2 regions of the Bradyrhizobium tunisiense genome follow, and region 1 is predicted to be linked to the other one. Evidence: predicted binding sites of a transcription regulator. Region 1 holds the regulator's gene; the other holds the start of a gene.
What was found. The regulator PhoB, encoded in region 1, activates phosphate uptake and scavenging genes when phosphate is short. The targets are predictions, from matches to a motif close to TGTCATNNANCTGTCAT.
Positions count from the first base shown of each region.

Region 2: the regulator PhoB is predicted to act here: its motif matches at 2,514-2,530, upstream of ACFDR6_RS10375 (glycerophosphodiester phosphodiesterase family protein).

Region 1 covers NZ_JBHLEV010000001.1:841,995-848,955, forward strand. Annotated here, with positions in the region: gene ACFDR6_RS04035 (aspartate aminotransferase family protein) at 1-207, opposite strand, end outside; gene ACFDR6_RS04040 (GcrA family cell cycle regulator) at 665-1,177, shown strand; gene phoB (phosphate regulon transcriptional regulator PhoB) at 1,407-2,114, opposite strand; gene phoU (phosphate signaling complex protein PhoU) at 2,138-2,854, opposite strand; gene pstB (phosphate ABC transporter ATP-binding protein PstB) at 2,866-3,687, opposite strand; gene pstA (phosphate ABC transporter permease PstA) at 3,684-4,535, opposite strand; gene pstC (phosphate ABC transporter permease subunit PstC) at 4,540-5,529, opposite strand; gene pstS (phosphate ABC transporter substrate-binding protein PstS) at 5,673-6,686, opposite strand; gene ACFDR6_RS04075 (ATP-binding protein) at 6,832-6,961, opposite strand, start outside.
Region 2 covers NZ_JBHLEV010000002.1:636,482-643,442, forward strand. Annotated here, with positions in the region: gene ACFDR6_RS10370 (ABC-F family ATP-binding cassette domain-containing protein) at 1-1,525, shown strand, start outside; gene ACFDR6_RS10375 (glycerophosphodiester phosphodiesterase family protein) at 1,522-2,505, opposite strand; gene ACFDR6_RS10380 (MBL fold metallo-hydrolase) at 2,646-3,521, shown strand; gene ACFDR6_RS10385 (hypothetical protein) at 3,598-3,846, opposite strand; gene ACFDR6_RS10390 (cupin domain-containing protein) at 4,045-4,509, shown strand; gene ACFDR6_RS10395 (alpha/beta hydrolase) at 4,514-5,476, opposite strand; gene ACFDR6_RS10400 (NADPH-dependent FMN reductase) at 6,188-6,778, shown strand; gene ACFDR6_RS10405 (methyl-accepting chemotaxis protein) at 6,785-6,961, opposite strand, start outside.

The sequences.
Region 1 (6,961 bases):
CATGTGCCACAGCTTCGTCGCCTGCTCCTGCAGCGCCTTGGTTAGATGCGGGTGGCAATGGCCGAGCGCATTCACGGCGACGCCCGAGGTGAAATCGAGATAGCGCTCGCCATTGGTCGCGATCAGCCAGCAGCCTTCGCCGCGTTCGAAACCGAGGTCGGCCCTGGCGAAAACGGGGAGCAAATGCGGCGCTGCGCTGTTAGTCATGACGGCCACTTGAATGTTGCGGACGGTGTGACGCGCGCATTGGGCAACGCACCATCGACCGGCCCGGAAAACGAAACGTGCCGCCTTTTAAGGGCGGCACGCGCAACTATCTTATGCCTGGCAAGACGGGTGTCAATGCCGCTGGGAAAGCCTCGGGAAACGCTGAATCCGTAGTCTTGCGGTGCCGGTTTCGCGGGTTTTCACCACGGAACATGTGGAAGCGAGTCGGCGGACTCTTGCGCGGGAGTCACGCCATATTGTAGCGTTTGGATTGTCAGATACGACATCTCGTGCAGCGGTTCTGATCCCAAGAGTCCTCATGTACCGGCGTAAACGTTCGGGCGTCAGTGGCGCGCCCGGCGAGCCTTAAGGGATTCTGACGACACGGGTTTTTGAAGGCTTAGGCATTCGCTGCAAGGCCCCAGGATGGTTGGCCGGCAGCGAGGGAAAGGGTGCAATGACGGTTTTGACCTGGTCCGATGATCGCGTCGAGCAGCTGAAAAAGCTCTGGGAGGCCGGACTTTCGGCCAGCCAGATCGCAGCAGAGCTCGGCAATGTGACCCGCAATGCCGTGATCGGCAAAGTGCACAGGCTCGGTCTGTCCGGCCGTGCCAAAAGCCCTTCATCGGCAGCACCCCGGCCGCGCAAGGCGCGTCCCGCGCAGCACATGATGCGGGTGACCCGCCCCATTGCGCGCGGCAACACCGCGCTGGCGCAGGCCTTCGAGGTCGAAGTGGAGGCCGAACCGGTCACCTACGACAACGTGGTGCCGATGAGCCAGCGGCTGTCGCTGCTGGAGCTGAACGAGGCGACCTGCCACTGGCCGGTCGGCGATCCCTCGAGCCCGGATTTCTTCTTCTGCGGCGGCAAGGCGCTCTCCGGCCTGCCCTATTGCGCCCAGCACTCGCGCGTGGCGTATCAGCCCGCAGCGGACCGCCGTCGTGCACCGGCCAAGCCGAGCACGCGGTAAGTTAGCTGATTTGCTGACTGCAACGACGGCTGCCGTAGCGCGACGGCGCCTCAACCAACTCGGTGTCGTCCCCGCGAACGCGGGGAGCCATAACCACAGGGCGCAGATGTTGCGCTAGACGGTCACTCCGAGTCTTCGCCAAACCACGCCCTGTGGTTATGGGTCCCGGATCAGCGCTTCGCTTGTCCGGGACGACACTGAGTGTGTCGCCAGAATTTCCCAGAACCCCTTACGTCTGCTCCGCCTTCGCGAAGCGATCATCGAGCGCATAGCCCGCGCCGCGGACGGTGCGGATCGGGTCCTGCTCGCGGCCGAGATTGAGCAGCTTGCGCAGGCGGCCGATATGGACGTCGACGGTGCGCTCGTCGATGTAGATGTCGCGGCCCCAGACGCTGTCGAGCAGCTGCTCGCGCGAGAACACGCGGCCGGGATGCTCCAGGAAGAACTCCAGCAGCCGGTATTCGGTCGGTCCGAGATCGATCGGCCGGCCCGAGCGCGCCACGCGGCGCTTGTCGCGGTCGAGCTCGATGTCGCCATAGGCGAGCACGGTGGCTAGCCGCTCGGGACTGGCGCGCCGCAGGAGGCCCTTCACGCGCGCCAGGAGCTCCGGCACGGAGAACGGCTTCACGATGTAGTCGTCGGCGCCGGTCGCAAGGCCACGTACGCGCTCGCTCTCCTCGCCGCGCGCGGTGAGCATGATGATCGGCAGTTGCTTGGTCTCGGGACGGGTGCGCAGGCGGCGGCACAGCTCGATGCCCGACAGGCCGGGCAGCATCCAGTCGAGCACGATCAGGTCGGGAATGTGCTCCTTGAGGCGGGTGTCGGCGTCGTCGCCGCGCATGACCGTCTCGACGTCATAGCCGTCGCCTTCGAGGTTGTAGCGAAGAAGCTCGGTGAGAGCTTCCTCGTCCTCAACCACCATAATGCGTGCGCCCATGGTGTCGTCGCTCCTTGAGGTCTTCAGCTATTCGGGATCGTCGTGGCGAAGTTGGTCATGTCCCCCTTCGGCCGCTTGTCGGTGATCGCCTGGCCCTCGATCATGTAGAACACGGTCTCGGCGATGTTGGTGGCGTGGTCGCCGATCCGCTCGATGTTCTTGGCGCAGAACATCAGATGGATGCAGAACGAGATGTTGCGCGGATCCTCCATCATGTAGGTGAGGAGCTCGCGGAACAGCGAGGTGCAGATCGCGTCGACTTCCTCGTCGCCCTTCCACACCGCCATCGCCGCCGGCAGATCGTGCGCGGCGTAGGCGTCCAGCACCGACTTGACCTGCTGCTGAACGAGGTCGGTCATGTGCTCCAGGCCGCGGAACAGTTTCAGCGGATGGAAATCCGTCTCCAGCGCGGCGACGCGCTTGCCCATGTTCTTGGCGAGGTCGCCGATGCGCTCGAGGTCGGTCGCAACGCGCATGGCGCCGACGATCTCGCGCAGATCGACCGCCATCGGCTGACGGCGGGCGATGGTGAGCACGGCGCGCTCCTCGATCTTCTTCTGCAGCGCGTCGAGTTCGGTGTCGATGGTGACGACGCGCTGGCCGAGCGCGACGTCGCGGCGGATCAGCGCGTCGACGGATTCGACGATCATGCGCTCGGCGATGCCGCCCATCTCGGCGACCAGTCGGGTGAGCTCCTGGAGGTCGGTGTCGAAAGCCTTTGCGGTATGTTCAGTACCCATGTCCCGTCTCCTCAGCCGAACCGGCCGGTGATGTAATCCTGCGTGCGCCGGTCGGTCGGCGACGTGAAGATCTTGCTGGTGTCGTCGAACTCGATCAGCTCGCCGAGATACATGAAGGCGGTCTTGTCGGAGACGCGCGCCGCCTGCTGCATGTTGTGGGTGACGATTGCGATCGTGTAGTTCTCGGACAGCTCCTGGATCAGCTCCTCGACCTTGGCGGTCGAGATCGGGTCCAGCGCCGAGCAGGGCTCGTCGAACAGGATCACCTCGGGCCGCACCGCGACGGTGCGGGCAATGCACAGGCGCTGCTGCTGGCCGCCGGAGAGCGACAGGCCGGAGGCGTTGAGCTTGTCCTTGACCTCGTTCCACAGCGCGCCGCCGCGCAGCGCCTTCTCGACGCGGCCGTCCATCTCGGACTTCGAGATCTTCTCGTAGAGACGGATGCCGAAGGCGATGTTCTCGTAGATCGTCATCGGGAACGGCGTCGGCTTCTGGAACACCATGCCGACCCGGGCGCGCAGCAGATTGAGGTCGAGCCGGGGGTCGAGGATGTTGGTCTGGTCGAGCATCAGCTGGCCGGTGGCGCGCTGGCCCGGATAGAGATCATACATCCGGTTGAAGATGCGCAGCAGGGTCGACTTGCCGCAACCGGACGGGCCAATGAAGGCCGTGACGCGGTTGGTGCCGAGCGCCAGATTGATGTTCTTCAGCGCGTGGTGCTCGCCGTAGTAGAAGTTGAGGTTGCGCGCGGTGACCTTGGCGGGTGCCTCGGGCAGCGGCTGCGAGCCGGGATGAACGGTCGGCGCGCTCACGGAAACAGACATTTCACTCATTTTGCAGTCCTCTCGGCGCCGATGATGCGCGCGCCAATGTTCAGGGCAAGCACGGTCAGGGTGATCAGCAGCGCGCCGCTCCAGGCGAGCTGCTTCCAATAGGCGTAGGGGCTCTGGACGAAATTGTTGATGGTGACCGGCAGGTTGGCCATCGTCTTGTCCAGGCCGAGGCTGAAGAACTGGTTCGACAGCGCGGTGAACAGCAGCGGCGCGGTCTCGCCGGCGACGCGGGCGGTGGCGAGCAGCACGCCGGTGATGAGGCCCGCGCGTGCCGCGCGATAGGCGATGCGCTTGATCACCAGCGAACGCGGGAGGCCCAATGCGCTGGCGGCTTCGCGCAACGGATTCGGCACCAGCAGCAGCATGTCCTCCGTGGTGCGCACCACGACCGGGATGACGATGACCGCGAGTGCCAGCGCTCCCGCGAGCGCCGAGAAGCCGCGCATCGGCACCACCACCGTGCCATAGATGAACAGGCCGATGATGATCGAGGGCGCCGACAAGAGGATGTCGTTGATGAAGCGGATCACCGAAGTCAGCCTGTCGTTGCGGCCGTACTCGGCAAGATAGGTGCCGGCGAACAGGCCGAGCGGCGCGCCGATGCCGACGCCGAGCACGGTCATGATGATCGAGCCGACGATGGCGTTGCGCAGGCCGCCTTCGGTCGAGCCGGGCGGCGGCGTGTCGGCGGTGAAGACCTGGAGGTTCAGGCCAGCCAGGCCGTTGTAGAGCAGCGTGATCAGGATCAGCGCGAGCCAGGTGACGCCGAAGGCGGCCGCGGCGATGCAGAGCCCGCGGATGACGATGTCCTTGCGGCGGCGGCGCGAATAGATCGGATTGAGGGCCATGACGTCAGTTCCCCGCTTTCTTGTCCAGCCGCATCAGCATCAGCCGCGCTGCGGCCAGCACGAAGAACGTCAACACGAACAGCAACAGGCCGAGCAGGATCAGGCCGGACTGGTGTAGGCCGTCGCTCTCGGCGAACTCGGAGGCGATCGCCGCCGAGATCGTGGTGCCGGGCGCGAAGATCGACGAGGAGATGCGGAACGAATTGCCGATGATGAACGTCACGGCCATGGTCTCGCCGAGCGCGCGGCCCAGCGCCAGCATGACGCCGCCGATGATGCCGACCCGGGTGTAGGGGATCACCACGCTGCGAACGACTTCCCAGGTGGTGCAGCCGACGCCGTAGGCGGCTTCCTTCAGCACCGGCGGCACCGTCTTGAACACGTCGACCGAGATCGAGGTGATGAAGGGCAGCACCATGATGGCGAGGATCAGCGCGGCGTTGAACGTGCTGAGATAGGACGGGGGACCTGCGAAGATCGCCCCGAGGACGGGAACGCCGTCGAAGACGCTGATCATGAAGGGCTGGAAGCTGTTGGCCAGGAACGGGCCCAGCACGAAGAAGCCCCACATGCCGTAGATGATCGAGGGAATTCCGGCGAGCAGCTCGACCGCCATGCCGATCGGCCGGCGCAGCCATTGCGGACAGAGCTCGGTGAGAAAGATCGCAATGCCGAGACCGACCGGAATGGCGATCAGCATCGCGATGAAGGAGGTGACGAGCGTGCCGTACATCGGCCCGAGCGCGCCGAGCACGGGCGGATCGGCCGACGGCGCCCAGCGCTGCGTCCACAGGAACGACACGCCGTATTCCTTCATCGCCGGGAACGCCCCGACGACCAGCGAAATGATGATGCCGCCGAGGATCAACAGCACCGAGATCGCGCTCAGCCGCGTGATCCAGTAGAAAGTGACGTCGCCGAGCTTGAACGCGCTCAAGGCCTTGGCGCGGTCATACGGTCCGGCATCGTCGATTACATCGCTCTGAACGGCCATCTCTGCCACGCCGATCCCCTGTGCCCGTTTTATATACGCTTGCTGTCGGTCTTGTTGCTGGTCTTGCGCCCCGGATGCGACGCGATGCAGATCCGGAGCGCAGGTCTCTTAGGGTCCCGGGCCGTGCCCGGGACAAGAGCGCGTTAGCTCTTGATCTCGGCAGCCCAGGTCTTCTCGATCTGCTTCACGACCGTGTCGGGCATCGGGATGTAGTCCAGCTCTTCGGCCATCTTGTCGCCCTTCTCGAAGGCCCACTTGAAGAACTTGATGGCCTCCTGGGACGCCGCCTTGTCGGTCGCATCCTTGTGCATCAGGATGAAGGTCGCGCCGGTAATCGGCCACGATGCTTCGCCCGGCTGGTCGGTCAGGATCACATAGTAGTTCTTGGATCCAGCCCAATCAGCGTTGGCAGCCGCAGCCTGGAAGGCCCCGACGGTCGGCTGCACGGTCTTGCCAGCCTTGTTGATCATTGCGCCGTAGGTCAGCTTGTTCTGCTTGGCATAGGCATACTCGACGTAACCGATCGAGTTCTTGGTCTGGCTGACATTGCCTGCGACGCCTTCATTGCCTTTGGCGCCAACACCCGTCGGCCACTCGACCGCAGTACCGGCACCGGCCTTCGTCTTCCACTCGGCATTGGATTTCGAAAGAAAATCGGTCCAGATGAACGTCGTGCCGGAGCCGTCCGACCGGCGCACGACGGTGATGGCATCCGAGGGGAGCTTCACATTGGGATTGAGCTTGGCGATCGCCGGGTCATTCCACGTCTTGACCTTGCCCAGGTAGATGTCGCCCAGCAGCTCGCCGGAGAAGACCAGCTCGCCCGGCTTGATTCCCTCGAGATTCAGGACGGGCACCAATGCACCCATCGCCTGCGGCCATTGAATCATGCCGTCCTTCTCGAGTTGCTCAGGCTTGAGGGGCATATCGCTGGCGCCGAAGGTCACGGTCTTGGCCTGGATCTGCTTGATGCCGCCGCCTGAGCCAATCGACTGGTAGTTCAGACCATTGCCGGTCTCTTTCTTGTAGGCGTCAGCCCATTTGGAATAGAGCGGGAACGGGAACGTCGCACCTGCACCGGTGATGTCGGCGGCAAAGGCCGCCGTCGCCGACGCGGCGACCAAGCCGGCTGCAACGATCGTTTTGAGGAAATTCATGCTGGTCTCCATACAGGGGAGCGAAGCGCCATCCGCGCCCGATCGCGCTCCCCACGCCGCCCCCTTTAGGAGCGGTCGGCTGTGCTTTTACGAAGGTTTCGTGACAGTCGGATGACAGGATCAAGCAGTTGATATCGCTTGATTTTCAGACCTGCGCCGGAGGCTTCGGTTGGGGAAAACAGGCGCTGAAAGTGGCGCCCTGCCGGGGCACGCTCTCGATCAAAAGCCGGCCGCGGTGACGGTTAAGAATATGTTTCACCAGCGATAATCCGAGC
Region 2 (6,961 bases), on a different contig from region 1:
CGGCCCGAACGGTGCGGGCAAGACCACATTGTTCCGGATGATCGCCGGCGAGGAATTGCCCGACGAGGGGCAGGTCTCGACCGATCGCGGCATCACCATCGGCTATTTCAACCAGGATGTCGGCGAGATGAGCGGCCGCAGCGCCGTCGCCGAGGTGATGGATGGCGCGGGTCCCGTCAGCGAGGTTGCGGCCGAGCTGCGCGAGCTCGAGGCTGCGATGGCCGACCCTGACAAGGCCGACCGGATGGAGGAGATCATCGCCCGCTATGGCGAGGTGCAGCATCGCTTCGAGGAGCTCGACGGCTATGCGCTCGACGGCCGCGCGCGCGAGGCGCTGTCCGGCCTGGGCTTCAGCCAGGAGATGATGGACGGTGACGTCGGCAAGCTCTCCGGCGGCTGGAAGATGCGCGTGGCGCTGGCGCGCATCCTTCTGATGCGTCCCGACGTGATGTTGCTCGACGAGCCGAGCAACCATCTCGATATCGAGAGCCTGATCTGGCTGGAAAAATTCCTGCACGATTACGAAGGCACGCTGCTGATGACCTCGCATGACCGCGAGTTCATCAACCGCGTGATCTCGAAGGTGATCGAGATCGATTCCGGATCGCTCACGACCTACACCGGCGATTACGAATTCTACGAGCAGCAGCGGGCGCAGAACGAGAAGCAGCAGCAGGCCCAGTTCGAGCGCCAGCAGGCGATGCTCGCCAAGGAGATCAAGTTCATCGAACGCTTCAAGGCGCGCGCCTCGCACGCCGCCCAGGTGCAAAGCCGGGTCAAGAAGCTCGACAAGATCGAGCGGGTGGAGCCGCCGCGCCGGCGCCAGAGCGTCGCATTCGACTTTCCGCCGGCGCCGCGCTCGGGCGAGGACGTCGTCGCGCTCAAGAACGTGCACAAGGGTTACGGATCGAAGCGCATCTATGACAGGCTCGATTTCATGATCCGCCGTCGGGAGCGCTGGTGCGTGATGGGCGTCAACGGGGCCGGCAAGTCGACGCTGCTCAAGCTCGTTGCGGGCGCGAGCGAGCCTGATGAGGGCACGGTGGCGGTCGGCGGCAGCGTCAAGATGGGCTATTTCGCCCAGCACGCGATGGATCTGCTCGACGGCGAGCAGACGGTGTTTCAGTCGCTCGAATACGCGTTTCCGACCGCGGGGCAGGGCTCCTTGCGCGCGCTCGCCGGCTGCTTCGGCTTCTCCGGCGACGACGTCGAGAAGCGCTGCCGGGTGCTGTCGGGCGGCGAGAAGGCGCGGCTGGTGATGGCCAAGATGCTGTTCGACCCACCGAACTTCCTGGTGCTGGACGAGCCGACCAACCATCTCGACCTCGCCACCAAGGAAATGCTGATCAACGCGCTGTCGGATTTCGAGGGCACCATGCTGTTCGTCTCGCATGACCGGCATTTCCTGGCGACGCTGTCGAACCGCGTGCTGGAGCTGACGCCGGAGGGTATCCACCAGTTCGGTGGCGGCTATACGGAATATGTCGCGCGGACCGGGCAGGAAGCGCCGGGGTTGCGGAGCTAATCTCGGCTCCCGCCTGCGAGCTTGGCGATTGCCTCGATCTCGTTGGTCCAGATGCCGCCGGAATAGCCTTGCGGCAACCGCGCGAATATTTCCGGCGTGTCAATGCCTGTAGAGAACTCGCCGCCGCTGTAGGGACCGAGCGCGAAGACCGCGCTGTTGACGCCGTTCATGCGTGCGAGGAAACGATCGGGCCAGCCCCATAGCCAGGGAGCGGCGTTGATCGGCACCAGCACCATCGCATTGCGGCAGGCTGCCGGGACCAAGCCGGTCCAGCCATAGCCGATATAGCGGGCCAGGCAGCTCTTGATTGCCCCGCGCGAGATCGTGCGGACATCGGGGGTAAGGCGACGGATCGCCTCGATCGGCTCGTTGCCGCCATAGACCATGATGGTCCGGCGCCGCTCGGCCGGCAGCGCATTCAGCACGGCGGCAAGTCTGTCGCCTTCGTCTGGGTCCCGGCTCTTCACGTTGATGAGCAGTTGCTTGCCGGGGAAGGCGGCGAACACCTCCGACAATGACGGCATCATGCCGACCCCCTTGCCGCGGAACGGGAAGGACTTGCCGCCGTCGGCAGTGTAGCCGTAGCCGATGTCGAGCGTCTTCAGCTTCGCCATGCTCTGCGCGCGTGTGACGCCGTTGCCGTCGGTCCGGCAGTCGAGCGTCCAGTCGTGGAAGACGGCGAACTCGCCGTCGGTGGTCGGGTGCACGTCGAGCTCGACGACATCCGCACCGGCCTCGAAGCTCGCGCGCATCGAGCGCAGCGTGTTCTCGAGGTAATCGTGCGCCGGCGGCAACATCCGCGCGGCCGTGCAGGTGTCGTTCTTCAGGTCCCGCTCGTCGAAACGCTGCGCGATGCCGCGATGGGCGAGCAGCACCGGCGTGCCGTCTGGATGCGGCGCCAGAAGGCTGGCGTTGTTGACGTAGATGCCAGCTGCGACGGCAACCATGATTGCCGCGGTTATTTTCAATTTCCTGCCCACCGGACATTCCTCATTCCACCGTCATTTTCTCCGCTATTTGAGGTTGATTTGCGGCACGCCCGCCGAAGCTCTTTGCGTTCGGCGCCTTGAATGCCCTGAGCCCGTTCGCTACGCTTTCACAAAAAAGGGAGCGAACACCCATGAAACAACTCCGAATCGGCGACATCACCATCGACGCGGTGATCGAGCGGGAAGGGCCATGGCGGCGGCCGCAGGATTTTTTCCCCGCCTATGACGAGGGCGTGTTCAAACGCCATCTGCCGACGATGGAGCCGGAGGTGTTCGACGCCGCGCGCGGCTTGATGGTGATCACCTATCAGACCTTCGTGGTGCGCACGCCGCGCTACACCATTCTGGTCGACACCTGCACCGGTGAGGACAAGGGCCATCCGCCGCCGTTCGACTTCCCCGGCAAGGAACGCTGGCGCAACGAGTTGTTCGCGCTCGGCATCGCCTTCGAGCAGATCGACTACGTGTTCTGCACGCATCTGCATATCGACCACACCGGCTGGAATACGACCTTGCGCGACGGCCGCTGGGTGCCGACGTTCCCGAACGCGAAATACGTCTTCCACAAGGGCGAGTATGCGGCCTGGGAGGCCGAGCATGCCAGGGGCAACAATCCGCCCGGCACCGTGTTTCGCGACAATTGCCTGCCGATCGTCGAAGCGGGGCAGGCGCTGCTGGTGGATGACGATTACGCGCTCGACGATACCGTGACGCTGACGCCGACGCCGGGGCATTCGCCCTGCCATTGCTGCGTGAACATTCTGTCGAAGGGCCAGCGCGCCGTGGTCGCCGGCGATCTGATGCACCACCAGATCCAGTGCCGCGAGCCGGATTGGTCGGCGAAGCCCGATTGGGATCCGAAGCAGTCGGCGGCCTCACGGCGAAAATTCTTCGCGTCCGTTGCGGACACCGACACGTTGATCCTGCCGGTGCATTTTCCGGCGCCGACGGCGGGATGGATCAAGCCGCTGGATGGGGCGTTCGACTATCGGTTCAGGCGGGACTAACTCCCTCCGTGATGCCCGGGGACAAGCCCGGGCATGACGAGTTCGTGGCGGTCTTGTTCGCTAAGGAAGGAGCGCCTTACGCGCTGACTTCGCACTTCTTCATGAAGCTGTTCTTGGCGGCGCCAGCGAGCGGCTTGCCGTCGGCGCTGACGGCCTTGGGCGTGCAGGCGTCGGCTTTGCACTTCTTCAGGAACGAAGTCTTGGCGGCGCCGGCCAGCGGCTTGCCGTCCTTGCCGACGGCCTTGCTCTCGCAGGTTTCTTGCGCGAAGGCCGAGCCTGCCGCGAAGGTGGCGACGACCGCAGCGAGGAAAATCCGTTTCATCATGAGTGTCTCCCAGAACCAGAAATGGCGGGGCGGATTGGAGCCGGGAATCGTGGCGCAATCAAGCAGGATGGCGCCCGGTCGTCCGGTTTGCCTGCCGATTTTCGCGCGATCGGCGTTCGTCCGGCGTGTTGCACCGCTCGCTGACCCAGCCGGACGATCCTGCTAGCTTCCGGCGGTCGAGATGGAAGGAGTATCGTGATGGACGCCGCGATCCCGAAGGACCAGGAAGCCACCGACCGGCATTCTCATCTGGTTCAGCCGCAAAACATGGACTGGCAGAAGACGCGCTTTCCCGGCTGCGAGGCCAAGACGCTGCTGTTCGACCGCGGCACGGGGCTGATGACCGCCTTGATGCGCTTTGCGCCGGGATCGGTGCTGCCCGACCACGAGCATGTCGGCATCGAGCAGAGTTACGTCATCGAAGGCGCGCTCGTCGACAAGGAGGGGCCCGCTCGGGGCATCGCCTGCAAAGCCGGCGAATTCATCTGGCGCGAGGCAGGCAGCCGGCATGCCGCCTGGTGTCCGGACGGGGCCCTGATCCTGGCAATCTTCCAGGTGCCGAACAAGTTCTTCGAAGCCGACGGCCGCGTCGTCGACGCCGCCGGCCAGGATTGGGACGAGACCTGGGGGCACACTGGCGCGCAGCGGACGCACCGGCCCTAGCAGATCAGACCCCCCGCGTGAGCAGCGCCTTGAAGTCGGCGCGTGCGCGTTGTGCCTCGGCGCGCGCGACATCCGAGGCATCGCCCATGCCGAAATAGCCGTGGATGAGGCCGGGACCTTCGTGGTGCTTGACGCGGACGCCGGCCGCCTCCAGTGCCCGCGCATAGGCCGCGCCCTCGTCGCGCAGGGGATCGAACCAGGCGGTGGTGACGATCGCAGGGGCGACACCGGCGAGGGATGCCGTCCGGAGCGGCGAGACGCGCCAGTCGCTGGCGTGAGCGGGATCGGCGAGATAGTGGCCGCAAAACCATTCCATCGTGGCGCGCGTCAGGAAGTAGCCCTCGGCATTCTCGGCGCGCGAGGGGTAGCGTGCGTTCTCGTGGGCATCGGCATAAGCGCCGACGACGTCGGTCACGGGATAGACCAGCAATTGCGCGGCGAGCTTGATGCCGGCGTCCCGGCAGGCGATCGCGGTAGTCGCCGCGAGGTTGCCGCCGGCGCTGTCGCCGGAAACGCCGAGGTGTTTTGCATCGCCACCAAATTCCGCAACACGGGTGAAGATGTCGCTTGCAGCAGCGAAGGCATCTTCGAACGCGCCCGGAAAGCGCGTCTCGGGCGGGCGTCGATAGTCAACGGAGACGACGACCGCGCCGGTCTCGATCGCAAGATTGCGCGCCTGCCGGTCGTGGGTTTCGAGATCGCCGGCAACCCACCCGCCGCCATGGAAGAACACCACGGTCGGCGCGGGCGTGGTGCCCACCCGGTAGACCCGTGCGTCGAGCGGACCGGCGCCGCCTTTCACCTTGATATCCTGCACGTGATCGACCGGCGGTGGCGGGATGGCGGCGCGCGAGGCAGCCAGTTGGCGCAAGGAATCACGGGCGCTCTGCGGTGTCATGACCGCGAGATCGCGCATCGGCATGAGCGGAATGATCTGGGCGATGACGGGGTCGAGTGGCGCGGCCATGGCGGCTCCTCCAGGGTTCTTGGTCTTGCTTGCGGGTTAGCATAGGTTTTGCCCGCCGCCTCGGCAACCGGTCGTGCGGTGATCGAGGTCATCATCGAGAGCGCCAAGCGCGCGCCGTCGTCGATGAAGATCGAGCCCTGGCATGTTCACGTCGTGTGCGAGGTCGCGGAGAATTCCGGAGGACGAAGTCATCGTGACCTGCGTCGCGATGGGCTAGCCCGACCACGGCTTCGCCGCGAACGCGGTGCGCTCGGACCGCGAGCACAATCAGGAGTTTGTACGCTACGTCGTTTTGCCGACGAGCACGACGAAGAGGAGATTATTCTCCGCGATTTTTTTTGGTGCGGAGTCCTCAGCGACCTCTTGCAATCTCAGAGGTGCGGGAGGAACAATGTGCAGACTGAGAGGTTTGTTGCTGGCGCGAGGGAATTGACATGCGGCGGCTGGCTAGCCTGGTTCGGCGGTTCTTCGGTCCACGAATGCGGCGCCCGATCGATGATGATCCAAGTCTTCCTTTCTCACCCGACGAGTTCGGGCGGCTGATTCGCAGCGGCCGGCATGAGGACATGAAGGTGCTGGCCGAAGGACTGGCATGCCGGTCCATACCGCGCCGCGCCAGCTATCGCGCGACGCACTGAACCGCCCACGCACGAAACGCCACGGCAAAGGAAATCGCTGCGCGCGCCGGTTTCGTGGTAGCATGCGACCATCATGAGCAATCGCATCCTCGTCCTCTACGGTTCGTACCGTTCCGATCGCATGGGCATCCGCCTTGCGAACTTCGTCATCGATCGTCTGCGCCGCCGCGGCGAGGACGTCGAGTTCATCGACGCAAAGGCGATCGGCCTGCCGATGCTCGATCGCATGTACAAGGAATATCCTGAGGGTTCGGCGCCCGAGGCGCTGGAAAAGCTCGCCGGACAGATCCGCGGCGCCGACGGCTTCGTCTTCGTCACCGGCGAATACAATTGGGGCATCCAGCCCGGCCTGAAGAATCTCACCGACCATTTCCTCGAAGAGTGGTTCTGGCGTCCGGCGGCGATCGTGAGCTATTCGGCCGGCCGCCTGTCCGGCGCACGCGCCGCTACCGCCTGGCACGGCACGCTCTCGGAGATGGGCATGGTGGTGGTGTCGAGCACCATCGGCGTCGGCCCGATCGCGCAGACCCTGTCCGCGGACGGCGAGCCGATCGGCGAGGGCGGCAAGGCACTGGAACGCTCGTTCCCGCGCTTTGCTGATGACCTGACGTGGTGGATCGAAGCGGCGAAAGCCCAGCGGGCGCGCAAGGCGCCGCCGTATTGAATCGCGCTACGCCGCCCTGACCTCGCCGAGGAAGCGGTCGAACTGTCCGGCGAGATCGCGCGACTGGGTCGAGAGCTGCTCGGCGGCGACCAGAACTTCCCTCGCGGCGGCGCCCGTATCGTCGGCCGCGCGTTGCACGCCTGATATGTTGGTGTTGACCTCCTGGGTGCCGCGGGCGGCCTC